One region of the Pseudomonas sp. CDFA 610 genome, then DNA from elsewhere that is predicted to be linked to it. Evidence: riboswitches for the same ligand, from Rfam matches in the RefSeq annotation. Region 1 holds a riboswitch; each other region holds the start of a gene.
The links. A riboswitch is a leader RNA that binds a small molecule or an ion and turns the genes downstream of it on or off. The one in region 1 is predicted to bind cobalamin.

Region 1 (5,369 bases):
CGATACGACCGTCGCGAGTGGGATAGTTGGCCAGAATCAGCGCGACACGCTTGTCGCCATTGCGCAGCCGCGCCAGAAGAATCCAGCGCCGCGCCAGTTGCGCGACGAAATCCATACGCTCGGGATGAGCCCGATAGCAGACCACATCGGACTGACTGCGCTCACTGCGCCACGCCAGGTCCTTGAAGCTGATGGGACGGCTGATGATGCGCCCGTCCAGTTCCGGCAGCGCGATGTGCATCGCCAGATCGCGCGCGCCCAGGCCCTGCTCGCTGGCCTGCCATGCAGGCTCGTTGTCCTGCGCACAGATGGCCTGAATGACCGGCACGTCGCGTCGGAACGGTCGCAGGTGCGGTGCTTCCGGACTCGACTGGGCAAAGCCGGTGGTGTTGAGGATCAGCTCAACTCCGGCCTCATCCAGCCAGTCTTCTACCTGCGTGAAGCAGCCAGCCTCCTTGAGGCTGGCGACGGCGATCGGCAAAGGGTTGAGGCCCTGTGCCTGCAGTCGCGCGCAGAATTCGTCGATGAAGCCGGTGTTGGCGGCCTGCAAGTGCGAACGATAAAACAGCAACGCAGCCACAGGCTGGTCACTGAGCCAGTCGGCCTGCCAGTCGGCCAGTCCGGCAGTTGCCCGCTTCGGATGATAAACAGCGGTACGTGGCAGCGGCTGAGGCTCGGCCCAGGCGTAATCGTGACCGAGCCAGGTGCTGGCGATGCAGCTATAAAGGTCCAGCGCATTTTGTAGACCGCCCTGACGCAGGAACTGCCACAGCCGGTTGCAGTCGGTTGCAGCAACGGTGCTCAGGTCGATCAGTTCCGGATCGTGCCGGTCACACCCCGGCACCATAATCACCGTGACGCCTTGCGCAGCCAGCTCCATCAGCCGCTCGACGCCGTAACGCCAGTAACCAATGCCGCCGTGCAGAGAAAGCACAATCACTTTGGCGTGACGCAGTACCTCATCGACATACAGATCGACCGAGGCGTGATTCTGTATCTGCATCGGGTTGGCCAGACGCAGGCTGGGGTAATCTTCAGGCATCTGCCGGGCCGCTTCGGCCAGCAGCGCCAGGCTCGAATCGCCGCTGCAGAGAATCACCAGATCGGCCGGGGTCTGCCCAAGATCAGCGATGCTGTCGTCGGGTACGAAACCGCCGGGCTGGGTTCTCAGCAGGTGCATGGGTCAGTCCTTGCTCATCTCACGAAGTTTTGCTTCCAGCCCTTTATAGACCTCTTCCTCCAGCAAGCTGTTGAGCTGGGCTTCAAGCGCAGTGGCATCCAGTTCCTGGCCAATCAACACCAGATTAGTGATGCGTTCTTCGTCCGCACGCCATGCACGGTCAAAGTGCTTATCAAAACGTGTGCCCACGCCCTGGATCAGCAGGCGCATCGGCTTGCCGGGAATCGCGGCAAAACCTTTGACGCGCAGAATGCCGTGCTGCACGACCAGTTGGTTCAATGCATTGAGCAGTAAAGCCTCTTCGGCCTGAGGCAGTTTGATGGAGATCGAGTCAAACGCGTCGTGGTCGTGATCATCGTCTTCACCGTCATGATGATCATGATGGGTCTTGCGACCGTCGATGTGGACTTCCGATTCGGCACCGACGCCCAGCAACACGCTGATCGGCAGACGACCACTGCTGGCCTCGATCACCTTGACGGCGGGCGGCAGTTCCTCAGAGACTTCTGCGCGAACCGCAGCCAACCCTTCAGCGTCGATCATGTCGGCCTTGTTGAGGATGACCAGGTCAGCGCTGGCCAATTGGTCGGCAAACAGCTCGTGCAGGGGCGACTCATGATCCAGATTCGGGTCCAGCTTGCGCTGGGCATCGACCTGGTCCGGGAAGGCCGCAAACGTACCGGCCAATACCGCCGGACTGTCGACCACGGTGATGACCGCATCGACGGTGCAGGCGTTACGGATTTCCGGCCATTGGAAAGCCTGAACCAAAGGCTTTGGCAGCGCCAGGCCGCTGGTCTCGATCAGGATGTGATCCAGATCGCCGCGACGAGCCACCAGTTCGCGCATCACCGGGAAGAACTCTTCCTGAACCGTGCAGCACAGGCAGCCGTTGGCCAGCTCATAGACACGCCCGTTGGCTTCTTCTTCGGTACAGCCGATGGTGCACTGCTTGAGGATTTCGCCGTCGATACCCAACTCGCCGAACTCGTTGACGATCACCGCGATGCGACGCCCTTCGGCGTTATCGAGCATGTGACGCAACAGGGTAGTTTTACCCGAGCCCAGAAAGCCGGTGACGATGGTGACGGGAAGCTTGGCCAGTGTTTTCATCAGATGCCCTTGTGGCAATGCGGCGGGCAAACAGGACGAGAACCGCGTGCGACACACACGGATCAAATCGCCACCGGATCACCCCGCCCGGTTGTAGTGAGAATTCGCGGGCCTTGGCCCGGGTCGAGGCAGGTCTCCTGGCTTACGGCAGCGCATTGCAGGCTTTCGAGCCTTGCGATACGCATTCATCGCGCCTTCCCGCCGGGGCAGTGGCTGTGCGACGAACATGACCGATTACAGTTGCGGGGGCAGCTGCGGCATCGACCGCATTCCCGTCTTAGCTGCGCTTGAGCACTGGGCTGCAAGCGAAGAACCTCGAACCGGCAAGGCTACGCAGTGACCGCTGGCAGGTCAATCGCTGAGATTGACGATCCCCCGCCACGCGTGGTCTCCTGTGCGCCTTGTTACGGGTGCCCCTCACGGGGTGAAACGGGAAACCGGTGCGCTCAGATCGTTGAGCAAGTCCGGTGCTGCCCCCGCAACGGTAAGCGAGAGGAAGTCAGATCCACTGTGCTCCGGCATGGGAAGGTGACTTCGAAGGAGAGACAGTGCTGTCTCGTCCCCTCGCGAGCCCGGAGACCGGCCCGCTACGTTTGCAAATGACACACCCGCGGTGGGCGGGCGCCATTGAAGCCTCTGACGTTCGTCAGCGGGTATCTGTGCGCATGGCCCGCTTTTGCCCAACGACTCAGAGGGAACGCCATGACGACCATCAGCAGCAGCCATCCGGCCACAGCCAGCTCCACCCGCACGCAACGTCTCACCGCAGCCATCAGCGCCGCCCTGCTGGGCGCGTGCCTTGTGTACTTTGCCGGTTTCTCGCACATTGCCGCCGTGCACAACGCGGCACACGATACCCGTCACAGCGCCGCCTTCCCTTGTCATTGAGGACACCACAATGTTCAAGCGAATCGCTTACACCGCAGGTTTCACCGGCCTGCTCGCCGCGCTGTTGCTGACGCTGTTGCAAAGCTTCTGGGTCGTCCCGTTGATCCAGCAGGCCGAAACCTACGAAAACGCCCCTGCCGAACACGTGCATGAACATGCCAGCGGCGTCGCGGCCGAGCACCCTCATGAACATGACGAAGCCGCCTGGGAGCCGGAAGACGGGTGGCAGCGCGTGCTGTCCACCACCGGAGGCAATCTGGTGGTTGCAGCAGGATTCGCGTTGATGCTCGCTGGGCTTTATACCTTGCGCGCACCGGGCAGCCCGCTTCAGGGTGCCGGCTGGGGACTGGCCGGTTTCGCCGTGTTCGTGCTGGCCCCGACGCTGGGCCTGCCGCCGGAGCTGCCGGGCACTGCAGCCGCCGAGCTCGGTCAGCGTCAGCTCTGGTGGGTCGGCACCGCAGCCTCCACCGCTGCTGGTCTCGCGCTGCTGATCTTCGGTCAGAATCTGCTGCTCAAAGTGCTGGGCATCGCCATTCTGGTTGCACCGCATGTGATCGGCGCGCCACAGCCGCTGGTTCACGAGCGCCTTGCACCCGAGACGCTGGAATCGCAATTCATCGTGGCCTCGCTGCTGACCAATGCCGTGTTCTGGGTGGCATTGGGCATGATCAGCGCCTGGCTGTTCCGTCGCAACAACGTCGATCTGCAACATGCCGAACCACACCCGGCCTGAGCAGACGATCACCCTGCCCGCGTCTGTCATCGTCGCGGGCCTGGGGTGTCGGCGCGGTTGCTCTGTCCTGCAGTTGCATGCACTGCTGGAGCAGCACCTGAAGGCGCATGGACTGGGCATGGCCGATGTCACGGCGCTGGCCTCCATCGACCTGAAAAGCGAAGAGCCCGGCCTGCTGGAATTGGCGCAGCAACTGGCCGTTCCTTTGGTGCTCTTCAATGCGGCGCAGTTGGTGTACTGGGATCTGCACCTCACGCATCGCTCGGCGAATGTCCTGCAACACACCGGATGCCACGGCGTCGCCGAAGGTTCGGCGCTGGCGCTTGCGGCGCAACTGGGTGATGGCACCGCCGGGCTGGTGATCGAACGCCAGAAAAACACCCACGCTACATTTGCCTTGGCAACCAGCCCTGCTACAGGCGGATAATCGCGGCATTGACTCAATTCAGGAGATTTCCTTGACCGTTTTTTTCATCGGCGCAGGCCCCGGCGACCCGGAGCTGATCACCGTCAAGGGCCAGCGCCTGATCCGCAGTTGCCCGGTCATCCTATACGCAGGCTCACTGGTGCCCGTCGCAGTGCTGGAGGGCAATCGGGCCGTTCAGGTGGTCAACAGCGCCGAGCTGCACTTGGAACAGATCATCGACCTGATCAAGACCGCTCATGCCCAGGGTCAGGACGTTGCACGCGTGCACTCGGGTGATCCGAGCCTGTATGGCGCCATCGGCGAACAGATCCGGCATTTGCGCGAACTGGGCATTCCCTTTGAAATCATCCCCGGCGTTACTGCAACGGCCGCCTGTGCGGCGTTGCTCGGCACAGAACTCACCCTGCCCGACATCTCGCAGAGCGTGATCCTGACCCGTTACGCCGACAAGACTTCAATGCCGCCCGGCGAAGAACTGGCCAGCCTTGCGCAGCATCGGGCCACCATGGCGATTCATCTGGGCGTCAACAATCTGCACCGGATCATCGAAGACCTCGTACCGCATTACGGCGAGGACTGCCCGATTGCCGTGGTGCATCGCGCCAGTTGGCCGGATCAGGACTGGGTGCAAGGCACCCTGGCAGACATAGAAGAAAAGGTGCAGGCCAAAGGTTTCCGGCGCACTGCGTTGATACTGGTAGGACGTGTACTGGCAAACGATACGTTCAGCGAGTCATCGCTGTATCGGGCAGGCCATGCGCACCTGTTCAGACCTTAGCGACAGGGCTTGGCAGACAGCGGGTGCCAGCAACGGCGTGGACATAGTCCGGCGTGGCACCGGCGTTACTGAAACGACGCAGATTATCCGGCGCAAGCTGACGTGATTGAACCGGCTGTGTACGGACCTTTTCACTCATCTGCGAATCAGGCGTGATGTCGCTTCCAAAGTGGGGAAACGGCTCTTGTGCCGCCCAACCTCCGGCAGCCAGCAACAGCAACACGAACACACCCGCGATGGGTTCCTTGGT
Region 2 (5,369 bases), on a different contig from region 1:
CTGGCTCACTCACTGAGAACGCTCCCATGGCAATGATTGAAGTCAACTCACTGAACCTGAGCTTCGGCACGGGCACTGCTTTGAATCAGGTGCTGCGCGACGTCAACCTGCAGGTCGAGCAAGGCCAGTCGTTCGGGCTGGTCGGCGAGTCGGGGTCGGGCAAGACCACCGTGCTGCGCTGCCTGGCGGGGCAGTATCACCACTGGACCGGTGCCTTGAGCGTGGCGGGCCAGAAAGTCGGCCGCAAGCTCGACGCCAGCCATTACCGCACCGTGCAGATGGTGTTCCAGGACCCCTACGCATCGTTACACCCGCGTCACACCATTGACGCGGCCCTCAAGGAACCGCTGAGCATCCACAAGATCGATCAGCGTGACCGACGCGTCTGCGACGTGCTTAACCGCGTCGGCCTCAACGAGAGTTTCCGCTTCCGTTATCCGCATCAACTGTCCGGCGGCCAGCGCCAGCGCGTTGCGATTGCCAGGGCGCTGATTCTGGAGCCGCGCGTATTGCTGCTGGATGAACCGACGTCGGCACTCGACGTCTCGGTGCAGGCTGAAATCCTCAACCTGCTGGCTGACCTTCGTCAGCAGCAGGGCCTGACCTACCTGATGGTGACCCACGATCTGGGCGTGGTCGCGCACCTGTGCGACCGGGTTGCAGTGATGCAACAGGGCCAGGTCGTGGAAACCCTCGACAGCAGCCAGTTGAGCAACGATCAGGCGCAGCACGACTACTCACGACTGCTGATCCAGGCCAGTCGAGACATGGACATGCGCCCGAGCGGATGACCGCTGCAGGTCCGCCTACCACCAAACCTGGCTGACAGCGTGATCCCTGGCCGAACCGGCCATCGGATCCGGCTGCCTGCGATTTGCCCAAAACACCTTTTTTCTCACTCGAACAAGAATAAAAAAATGAAAAAATCAATCGCATTGCTTTCTCTGGCCGCCCTGTTCCCAAGCGCATGGACCCATGCCGACAGCGCCTACATCAACTACCGCCACCAATACGCAGAAAGTACCCGCATGCACGCCGACCGGGTCAAGTTCGGCACGCGCCTGGACAGCGGCTGGGGCTTTGAGGGCGAACTGAAATACAAGACGGCAGGTGATCGTCAGGACGTTGCCTTCGACAACACCGTGGGCAACGGCCACGAGCTGACGGTCAGCTATCAGCACAAGCTCAATGACAAATGGCTGCTGACCCCTTCCCTTGCGCTGGAAAGCATCGAGCGCTCCACGGCTTACAAAATGGGGTTGAAGGTCGGCTACAAAGTGACCGACCAACTGACGCTTTCGGGTCGCTATCGCTATGACTCGATCAAGCTCGACCGGGACAAGATCAACAAGGACATGCCCGACAATCAGATGAACGATCAGTCGATCAACCGCTACGACGTCTGGGTCAACTACGCCACCAAAGGCCCCTGGTCATACGAGTACCAGTTCACCTATTTCGATGCCGACTATATCCGCTACGACAATGACAAGACCGACTACGAACAGAACGCCGCCTTCAAGTACAAATGGGACAAGAACTGGGTGCCGTTTTTCGAAGTGGGCGACATCAAGGTCAACGCCGAGGACGACAAGCGCCAACTGAGGTTGCGGGTGGGGGTGCAGTACAACTTTCTTTGAGGGTTGAAGCGCAAAAAGGCCGGAACGATGACATCCCGTTGAACGCATGACCCGTGGAAGGCGGCTTGCCGGCGATGACGTCAGTTCAGTCACTGAAAAGTCGCATCAGAAAATGCATCGCCGGGACGCCGCCTCCCACAGCTCGTTGAGGGCTACAAGATTTGTACATGACAGCAGAACGGGACGCTCAGCGTCCCTTCGATGTCAGTCGCTGTAGAGCGCCTGGGTTCTGCGCAGGCGCATGCGGCTGCCGTTGAGGTGCAGGTACATGGCAGAGCGGGCGGCGTCGACATTGCCTTCGGCGATGGCGTTGTAAATCTGTCGGTGTTCGGCATTGATGCCGGCCAGATAGGCATGTCGATCGCTCTGGCCGGTGTAGGCCGAGTTCATGCGGGTGCGGGGAATCAGCTTGGTGCCGAGGTGTTTCATGATATCGATCAGGTAGGCATTGCCCGACGCCTTGGCAATCTTGAGGTGAAACTGAAAGTCGGCATTGATGGTCGTTCCGGACTTCTGCGGGCCTTCCAGCAGCGCGTCGAAGGCCCGTTTGAGCTCCAGCAATGCCTCAGGACTGCGTCGTTGGGCGGCCAGACCCGCCGCTTCGACCTCAAGGCTCAGACGAAACTCCAGCAGGTTCAGCACGTCCGCCACCGTGACAATGGTGGCAGGCCCGACGGAAAAACCCTCCGGCGGCGGCATATCAAGCACAAAGGTTCCGACCCCATGACGCGTTTCGACCAGCCCCGCCGCCTGCATCCGCGACAACGCATCGCGCACCACCGTGCGGCTGACGCCCTCGGCTTCCATGATATGAAGCTCCGAAGGCAACTTTTCGCCACGCTGAAGCACACCGTCACGCATGCGCTGGGCAAAGCGGTCGACCAGGGTTTCAGCCAGGCGGCGATGATTCTTTTGCGAGGAAAGCGCGTTGTCCGACATTGCAGCCTCATGTCTATCGAATACCCGAGTATAGGCTGCGATCCCCGCACAAAACACGCCCTGAGTGAGGTTATACTCAGCGCCCCGATACGGACCTGATCACCCGCCATGGAACCTACCGCATCCCCGAAAGGCCGCCGTTCCAGCCTGACCCAGCAATTGGTCGCCGAATTCGCCCGCAAAATTCGCGAAGGCGAGATCCAGAGCGGCGAAAAGCTGCCCACCGAGCAGGTGATCATTCGGGAAACCGGGGTCAGCCGTACCGTTGTCCGTGAAGCCATGTCACGCCTGCAGGCCGAAGGGCTGGTCGAAACCCGGCATGGCATCGGCACCTTCGTCGTCGACGCCTCCCAGGCCAGGGCCGATCAGTCGGACGAGCTGTCCATCGGCACGCCCGGCGACGCCGTGGCAATCATTGAACTGCGACTGAGCCTTGAGCCCGAAGCTGCCGCGCTGGCTGCACAACGTCGCACGCCTGAACAATTGAGCGCCATTCGTCAGGCCCTCGACGAGTTGCACCGCTGCGTCCGGACCGGCCAGGATACCCTGCAGGCCGATTACGAATTCCATCGGCGCATTTCCCTGTGCACCGCCAACAGCTTCTTCACCGACGTGATGAACCAGTTGGGCAGCAGCATCCTGCCGCGCGCGCGCAGTGGTTTCGGCAACATCGCGTCGTTGCAGATGGAAGACGATCCTCATATTCAGCAGCGTGAGCAGGAACAGATCTTCGACGCCCTCGCCCATCAGGATCGCGACGCCGCCCGGGCCGCCATGCGCCTGCATCTGCTCAACAGCCTGCAACGCCTGCGTGCAAAGCCGTAGCGAGCCCATCCCTTATCGTTTACCATGCCGCCCGTCGGTTTCCGAGAGGAACTAACAGGGAATTCGCCCGCCTCGCGCCACGAGCCGAAACGAAACTGCCCCCGCAACTGTAGGCATTGAGCCAGTTCCACCACTGCCACTGGGTGATACCCGGGAAGGCCGGAGCCAGGCGATGACATGCCAGTCAGGAGACCTGCCGACCTTAATCAATCACTAACCGGCGGGGTGTCCGGGAAGGACATCCGCGCATGGCCTTATTGCGCCAGTTGCTGCTGTTTCCGGCAGACCGGGATGTGTTTTCCTGTTGTGCATGCGCCCTGACACACGTTCGAATCGAGGTCGCATTCCATGTCACTGCCCCGCCTTGTCGCACTCGCTGCCAGCCTGACCCTTTCAAGCCTGGCGCTCGCCGCACCGACCCACTATCCGCTGACTATTGAAAACTGCGGCTACTCGCTGACCTTCGCTCATGCGCCAGCCAGGGCCGTGACCATTGGGCAATCGGGCACCGAGATGTTGTACGAATTGGGCCTGGGCAACAGGCTGGTCGGTACCTCCCTGTGGTTCAACGATGTACTGCCGCGCTTCAAGGAACAGAACGACAAGGTCGAGCGTCTGGCCAACAACGAACCCAGCTTTGAGGCCGTGATCGGCAAACGCCCCGAACTGGTTGCCGTGCAACTGGAATGGATGGTCGGCAAGCAAGGTGCAGTCGGCACGCGGGAGCAGTTCCACGAACTGAAGATTCCGACCTACCTGATGCCGTCTGACTGCGAAGGCAAAGACAATCTGGTCGGCGCCGACGGCACGCGCCTCGAAGCGTTCCGCATCGAGACCATCTACAAGAGCATCGAGCAACTGGCGCAGATCTTTGATGTGCAGGATCGTGGCGACAAGCTGGTCGCCGACCTCAAGGCCCGCCTGAGCGCTGCTGTGGCCAATGTCCAGCAGAACCATGCCAAGGACGTGTCGGCGGTGTTCTGGTTCTCAAGCTCCGATCTGAAAGCCGATCCTTTCGTCGCGGGCCGCAAGGGTATTCCGGACTTCATGCTCAATAATCTGGGGATGCGCAACATCGTCCAGTCCGATGAAGAATGGCCGACCGTTGGCTGGGAAACCATCGCCAAGGCCAACCCGAGCATTCTGGTGATCGCCCGCATGGACCGCCGCCGCTTCCCGGCCGACGACTACCGCAAGAAAATCGAATTCCTCAAGTCTGACCCGGTGACCCGCAACATGGACGCTGTGAAGCACGACCGCATCGTGATCATCGACGCAGAAGGCATGCAGGCCAGCCTGCGTCTGTTCACCGGCATCGAAGAGCTGTCCGCTGCCGCCAACCGTTTCAATGCCACTCAATGAGATTGCCTGTCGCACTCGGCCATGTGATCTGGGTCTCGGCGGTGCTGGTGCTGGCCATCATCCTCGGCGCCGCGATTGGCGAAACCTCGATCAGTCTGCAGGTGGTGTTTCAGGTACTGGCCAACAAGCTGTGGGCGGCGGGCTATGTGCTTGATCCCATCGATGAAGGCATTGTCTGGAATTACCGCCTGACCCGCGCCATCGTAGCCGCTGCCTGCGGTTCGGGGCTGGCTATTTGTGGCGTGGTGCTGCAGTCGCTGTTACGCAACCCGCTGGCCGATCCTTATCTGCTGGGCATTTCAGCCGGCGCCTCGACCGGCGCAGTCATGGTGGCGATTCTGGGTTTCGGTGCCGGGGTCATTTCCATGTCGGCAGGCGCTTTCGTCGGCGCGCTGGTGGCGTTCTCTCTGGTCGCTCTGCTCGCCCACTCATCGAGGGGCAACACGGCCGCCGGGCAAATCATTCTGGCGGGTATTGCCGGCTCGCAACTGTTCAACGCGCTGACCTCGTTCCTGATCACCAAGTCGGCCAGCTCCGAACAGGCACGCGGCATCATGTTCTGGTTGCTGGGCAATCTGAGTGGCGTACGCTGGCCCTCGGTGT
Region 3 (5,369 bases), on a different contig from region 1:
GTAGCCGCTGTGCGGTTTGCGGTTCCAGGAGCCATGCTGGCCGATGAACAGACCTTCGTTGAACGGTGCTGCCAGTGTCTTGCCGTCAGCGAAGACCAGCCCCAGTGAAGCCGTGTGTGGGCCGACCGCGTAATCCGGGGAGATGGCCTTGGCGACCAGGGCCGGGTTCTGCGGTTTGACGCGCTCGTCCACGTGCTGGCCGTAGTAACTGTAAGGCCAGCCGTAAAAACCGCCGTCCTGCACCGAGGTCACGTAGTCGGGCACCAGATCGCTGCCGATCTCGTCACGCTCGTTGACGGCGGTCCACAGCTTGCCAGTGGCAGGCTCCCAGTCCATGCCATTGGGGTTGCGAAGGCCCGAGGCGAAGATGCGGTGGTTGCCGGTGGCAGGGTCCACTTCCCAGATCGCTGCACGGCCTTCTTCCTTGTCCATGCCGTTCTCGGCCACGTTGCTGTTGGAGCCGACGGTCACGTACAGCTTGCTGCCGTCTTTGCTGGCGATGACGTTCTTGGTCCAGTGGTGATTGAGCGTGCCGCCCGGCAAATCGACCACTTTGGTCGGCTGCGCGCTGATTGAAGTCTGGCCGCTTTCATAGGGGAAGCTGATCAGCCGGTCGGTGTCGGCCACGTACAGCTTGTTTCCCACCAGTGTCATGCCGAACGGCGAATTGAGGTTCTGCAGGAAGACACTGCGGGTTTCGGCCACGCCGTCGTTGTTGGTGTCGCGCAGCAGGGTGATGCGGTTGGCGCTCGGTACGCCTGCACCGGCGCGGCCCATGACCTTCTCCATGACCCAGCCGCGGATGCCTTTTCCGTCATCCGGTTTGGCCGGCGAGTTGGTTTCCGCAACCAGCACATCGCCATTGGGCAGCACATACAGCCAGCGCGGGTGATCCAGATGTTCAGCGAAGGCGCCGACCTGAGTGCCTGGCGCAGCCACCGGTTTGGCGTCTTTTTCCCAGCCGATGGCCGGAGCGATGTTGACCGTCGGAATCAGTGTCTTATTGGGCTCCGGCAGTGTGGGAGAAGGCCCTGTTCCATCCGAGACCTGCAAGGTCGAAGACTCGCCGCACGCCGCAAGGCCGCCTGCGAGCAGAAGCAGTACGGCGTACTGTGGTCTGATTTTGAACATCGTGAATCTCCATCGAAAAAGGCTGGGTCCAGTAAGGGATAGAGACACCCTGATGGCTGAGGTTCAATTGCGTGTCGCCCTCCGGCGGTGCCATGCAGGTGAATGGCCTTTATGCCCTCGGTACTGCGGTGTCGATTGACGCTCCACCCCCAACCCTCTACCCTTCGCGGTTTGTTTCAGGTGCTCTGCAATCCTCCCGATTGGCAGGGTGAAACAGGGAAGCCGGTGAGGGTCTGACGATTCGATTCCGGCGCTGCCCCCGCAACGGTAAATGAGTCAAGGCTGTGCATGATGCCACTGCGTTTCGACGCGGGAAGGCGCACTGTCAGGGTGACCCGCTCATGAGCCCGGAGACCGGCCTGAAATACTCAATGGCATCACGGAGGGTGATGCTCTGTGCAGGGCGTTGCCGTGCTGTTCAGTGCTGTCCTTCCGTCTGCTTTCGCGACCCCCCGAGCGGAGAGCCGAGATGAACGAATCCCCCGAACGCGACGAACGCCATCTGGCGCGCATGCAGCGCAAGAAAGCCGTGATGGACGAGCGTATCGCCAGCTCACCCAATGAATGCGGTCTGTTGCTGGTGTTGTCCGGCAACGGCAAGGGCAAAAGCAGCTCGGCGTTCGGCATGCTCGCGCGCGCCATGGGCCACGGCATGCAGTGCGGCGTGGTGCAATTCATCAAGGGGCGCAACAGCACAGGCGAAGAAATGTTTTTCCGCCGTTTCCCCGAGCAGGTGCGCTATCACGTGATGGGCGAGGGCTTCACCTGGGAAACCCAGGATCGCCAGCGCGATATCGCGGCCGCCGAAGCCGCCTGGGCCGTGAGTCTGGAAATGCTGCGCGACCCGGCCATCGGTCTGGTCGTGCTCGACGAGCTGAACATTGCCCTCAAGCACGGCTATCTGGATCTTGAGCAGGTATTGACCGACTTGCAGGCCCGTCCGCCGATGCAGCATGTGGTAGTGACCGGCCGTGGTGCCAAACCCGAATTGATCGACCTGGCAGATACCGTTTCGGATATCGGCGTAGTCAAACATGCATTTCAGTCCGGCATTCGGGCGCAGAAAGGTATAGAACTGTGAGCCTTTCAGTTGTGAGCATTCGGTCATGAGAACCCCCAGGGATTGTCCGGCAGTTCTGATTGCTGCACCCGCATCCGGCCAGGGCAAGACCACGGTCACGGCGGCGCTGGCACGCCTGCACCGCAATCAGGGGCGCAAGGTGCGCGTCTTCAAGTGTGGCCCGGACTTTCTCGATCCGATGATTCTGGAGCGCGCGAGCGGGGCACCGGTGTTTCAACTGGACCTGTGGATGGTCGGTGCCGACGAAAGCCGTCGCCTGTTGTGGGAGGCGGCCGAAGAGGCGGACCTGATCCTGATCGAAGGCGTGATGGGCCTGTTCGACGGTACGCCGTCCAGCGCTGATCTGGCGCGCCATTTCGGTGTGCCGGTGCTCGGCGTGATCGATGGCACGGCCATGGCGCAGACCTTTGGTGCTCTGGCGCTGGGGCTGGCGCGCTATCAGCCTGATCTGCCGTTTGCCGGCGTGCTGGCCAACCGCGTGGGTACGGTGCGTCATGCGCAGTTGCTGGAAAACAGCCTGACCGAAGGCTTGCGCTGGTACGGTGCGCTGTCCCGTGAAACCGGCTTCGAGCTGCCCAGTCGCCATCTGGGGCTGGTCCAGGCCGACGAACTCAACGACCTTGATCTGCGCCTGGACATGGCTGCCGCAGCGTTGGCCAGCACCTGCGAGGTGGCCTTGCCTCCAGCGGTAACATTCACTGCGCCAGAACCTGTACATGTCGAGCGCTTGCTGGAGGGCGTGCGCATTGCGGTGGCCCGCGATGGAGCCTTTGCGTTCACCTACGGCGCGAGCCTCGACCTGCTACGCACCATGGGCGCCGAGCTGACCTTCTTCTCGCCGATCCGCGACAGCCATTTGCCGGAGGCTGACAGCGTGTACTTGCCCGGCGGCTATCCGGAGCTGCATCACGTTGAACTGTCCGCCAACACCACGATGCTGGCCGACATCCGCACGCACCACGCGGCCGGCAAACCCATGCTGGCCGAATGTGGCGGCATGCTGTATCTGCTGGAAGCCCTGACCGATGTTGAGGGCGTGCGTGCCGAACTGGTTGGCCTGCTGGCGGGCGAGGCGGCCATGCAGAAGCGTCTGGCAGCGCTGGCCCTGCAAGCAGTCGAAATGCCGGAAGGCGAGTTGCGCGGCCACACCTATCACCACTCGCTGACTACGACTGAATTGCAGCCGATTGCCCGAGGCATCAGCCCCAACGGCGGGCGCGGTGCCGAAGCGGTTTATCGCGAGGGTCGCCTGACCGCTTCCTACATTCACTTCTATTTCCCGTCCTGTCCCCAGGCGATTGCGGCCCTGTTCAAGCCATGACCGAGCACGCGTTCAATGATGAAGAGCGGGCAGCGGTGTACCGCGCTATTGCCGAGCGTCGCGACATGCGGCACTTCGTCGGTGGCAGCGTGGCGCCCGAACTGCTCGCCCGTTTGCTGGAGGCTGCACACCAGGCACCGAGCGTCGGGCTGATGCAGCCCTGGCGGTTCATCCGGATCAGCGACCCGGCACTGCGCGGCAGGATGCAGGCGCAGGTCGAAGAAGAGCGGGTCCGCACGGCCGAGGCACTGGGCGAACGCACCGAAGAGTTCATGAAGCTCAAGGTCGAAGGCATCAATGACTGCGCTGAGGTGTTGGTTGCCGCGCTGATGGAAGGTCGCGAGCAGCACATCTTTGGTCGTCGCACCTTGCCGGAAATGGACATGGCGTCGCTGTCTTGCGCGATCCAGAACCTGTGGCTGGCCGCGCGCGCCGAAGGGCTGGGCATGGGCTGGGTGTCGCTGTTCGACCCTGATGCATTGGCCGATCTGCTGAACATGCCCGAAGGGGCCAAGCCGCTGGCGATTCTCTGTCTGGGCCCGGTAAAAGAATTTTATCCCGCACCGATGCTGGTGCTGGAAGGCTGGGCGCAGGCGCGTCCGCTGAGTGAGCTGTTGTATGAGAATCAATGGGGAGTGAGTCAATGAGTGTGGCGCTGTTGAGCGTGGCCGGGGTTGCGCTGGACGCGCTGCTCGGCGAGCCGAAACGCTCTCATCCACTGGTGGCGTTCGGACGCTTTGCCAATCGTCTGGAACAGCGCTTCAACAGCGGCGGTCGCGGCTGGCGCAGCCATGGCGTCACCGCCTGGTTCGTGGCGGTGATTCCGCTGACGCTGTTGGCCACGCTGCTGAGCTGGGCGCCGTTCGTGGGCTGGCTGGTGGAGATTCTGGCGCTGTATTGCGCGCTGGGCATGCGCAGCCTCGGTGAGCATGTGCAGCCGGTGGCTCAGGCATTGCGCAGCGATGATCTGGAAGAGGCGCGCCGTCGGGTCGGCTATCTGGTCAGCCGCCAGACCAGCGAACTGGATGCCACTGAAGTCGCCCGCGCGGCCACCGAGTCGGTGCTGGAAAACGGCAGTGATGCGGTGTTTGCTGCGCTGTTCTGGTTTGTGGTGGCCGGTGTTCCGGGCGTGGTGCTCTATCGACTGAGCAATACGCTGGACGCCATGTGGGGCTACCGCAACGAACGTTTCGAGCGATTCGGCTGGGCGGCGGCAAAGATCGACGACCTGCTCAACTACATTCCGGCGCGTCTGGTGGCGTTGACCTACGCGCTGCTGGGCAAAACCCGGCTGGCACTACGCTGTTGGCGCACTCAGGGACCGACCTGGGACAGTCCCAACGCAGGTCCGGTGATGGCGGCCGGTGCTGGCGCACTGGGCGTCGAACTCGGTGGCGCGGCGATTTATCACGGCGAGTTGCACCAGCGCCCGCAACTGGGCGAAGGCGTTCCTGCCGATGCCGACTCCATCGACCGTGGCTGGGAGCTGGTGCAGCGCGGCGTGTGGCTGTGGTTGCTGGTGCTGTGCATCGGGACGGAATTCTATGCTTGAGCACGGCGGCCGACTGCGTGCAGCGGCGCAGCATTACGGCATCGATCAGGCCGACTGGCTGGACCTGTCTACCGGTATCGCGCCGTGGTCCGCGCCGGTACCGGACATTCCTTTGCGTGCATGGGCGCGCCTGCCCGAGAACGATGACGGCCTCGAGACTGCCGCCTGCGCTTATTACGGCGTGTCACAGGTGTTGCCGGTAGCGGGGTCGCAGGCGGCGATTCAGGCATTGCCGCGGGTGCGCAGCGCCGGTCGGGTGGGTGTGCTGTCGCCGTGCTATGCCG

Region 2: it holds a riboswitch for cobalamin, as region 1 does, so the genes downstream of both, KDX39_RS01115 (ABC transporter substrate-binding protein) here and cobW (cobalamin biosynthesis protein CobW) in region 1, are expected to answer to the same signal.
Region 3: it holds a riboswitch for cobalamin, as region 1 does, so the genes downstream of both, cobO (cob(I)yrinic acid a,c-diamide adenosyltransferase) here and cobW (cobalamin biosynthesis protein CobW) in region 1, are expected to answer to the same signal.

What each region holds. Positions count from the first base shown of each region.
Region 1 is NZ_JAGTPM010000007.1:130,746-136,114, forward strand. Features, by position in the region: gene cobN (cobaltochelatase subunit CobN) at 1-1,180, opposite strand, end outside; gene cobW (cobalamin biosynthesis protein CobW) at 1,184-2,293, opposite strand; cobalamin riboswitch at 2,404-2,626, opposite strand; cobalamin riboswitch at 2,685-2,895, shown strand; gene KDX39_RS14495 (CbtB domain-containing protein) at 2,996-3,181, shown strand; gene KDX39_RS14500 (CbtA family protein) at 3,192-3,914, shown strand; gene KDX39_RS14505 (cobalamin biosynthesis protein) at 3,892-4,341, shown strand; gene cobM (precorrin-4 C(11)-methyltransferase) at 4,373-5,119, shown strand; gene KDX39_RS14515 (hypothetical protein) at 5,109-5,369, opposite strand, start outside.
Region 2 is NZ_JAGTPM010000001.1:233,516-238,884, reverse strand. Features, by position in the region: gene KDX39_RS01140 (ABC transporter ATP-binding protein) at 1-16, shown strand, start outside; gene KDX39_RS01135 (ABC transporter ATP-binding protein) at 27-791, shown strand; gene KDX39_RS01130 (oligogalacturonate-specific porin KdgM family protein) at 918-1,640, shown strand; gene KDX39_RS01125 (FadR/GntR family transcriptional regulator) at 1,845-2,579, opposite strand; gene KDX39_RS01120 (FadR/GntR family transcriptional regulator) at 2,688-3,404, shown strand; cobalamin riboswitch at 3,423-3,619, shown strand; gene KDX39_RS01115 (ABC transporter substrate-binding protein) at 3,753-4,766, shown strand; gene KDX39_RS01110 (FecCD family ABC transporter permease) at 4,763-5,369, shown strand, end outside.
Region 3 is NZ_JAGTPM010000010.1:205,416-210,784, reverse strand. Features, by position in the region: gene KDX39_RS19945 (PQQ-dependent sugar dehydrogenase) at 1-1,131, opposite strand, end outside; cobalamin riboswitch at 1,293-1,508, shown strand; gene cobO (cob(I)yrinic acid a,c-diamide adenosyltransferase) at 1,601-2,212, shown strand; gene KDX39_RS19935 (cobyrinate a,c-diamide synthase) at 2,238-3,533, shown strand; gene bluB (5,6-dimethylbenzimidazole synthase) at 3,530-4,180, shown strand; gene cbiB (adenosylcobinamide-phosphate synthase CbiB) at 4,177-5,085, shown strand; gene cobD (threonine-phosphate decarboxylase CobD) at 5,078-5,369, shown strand, end outside.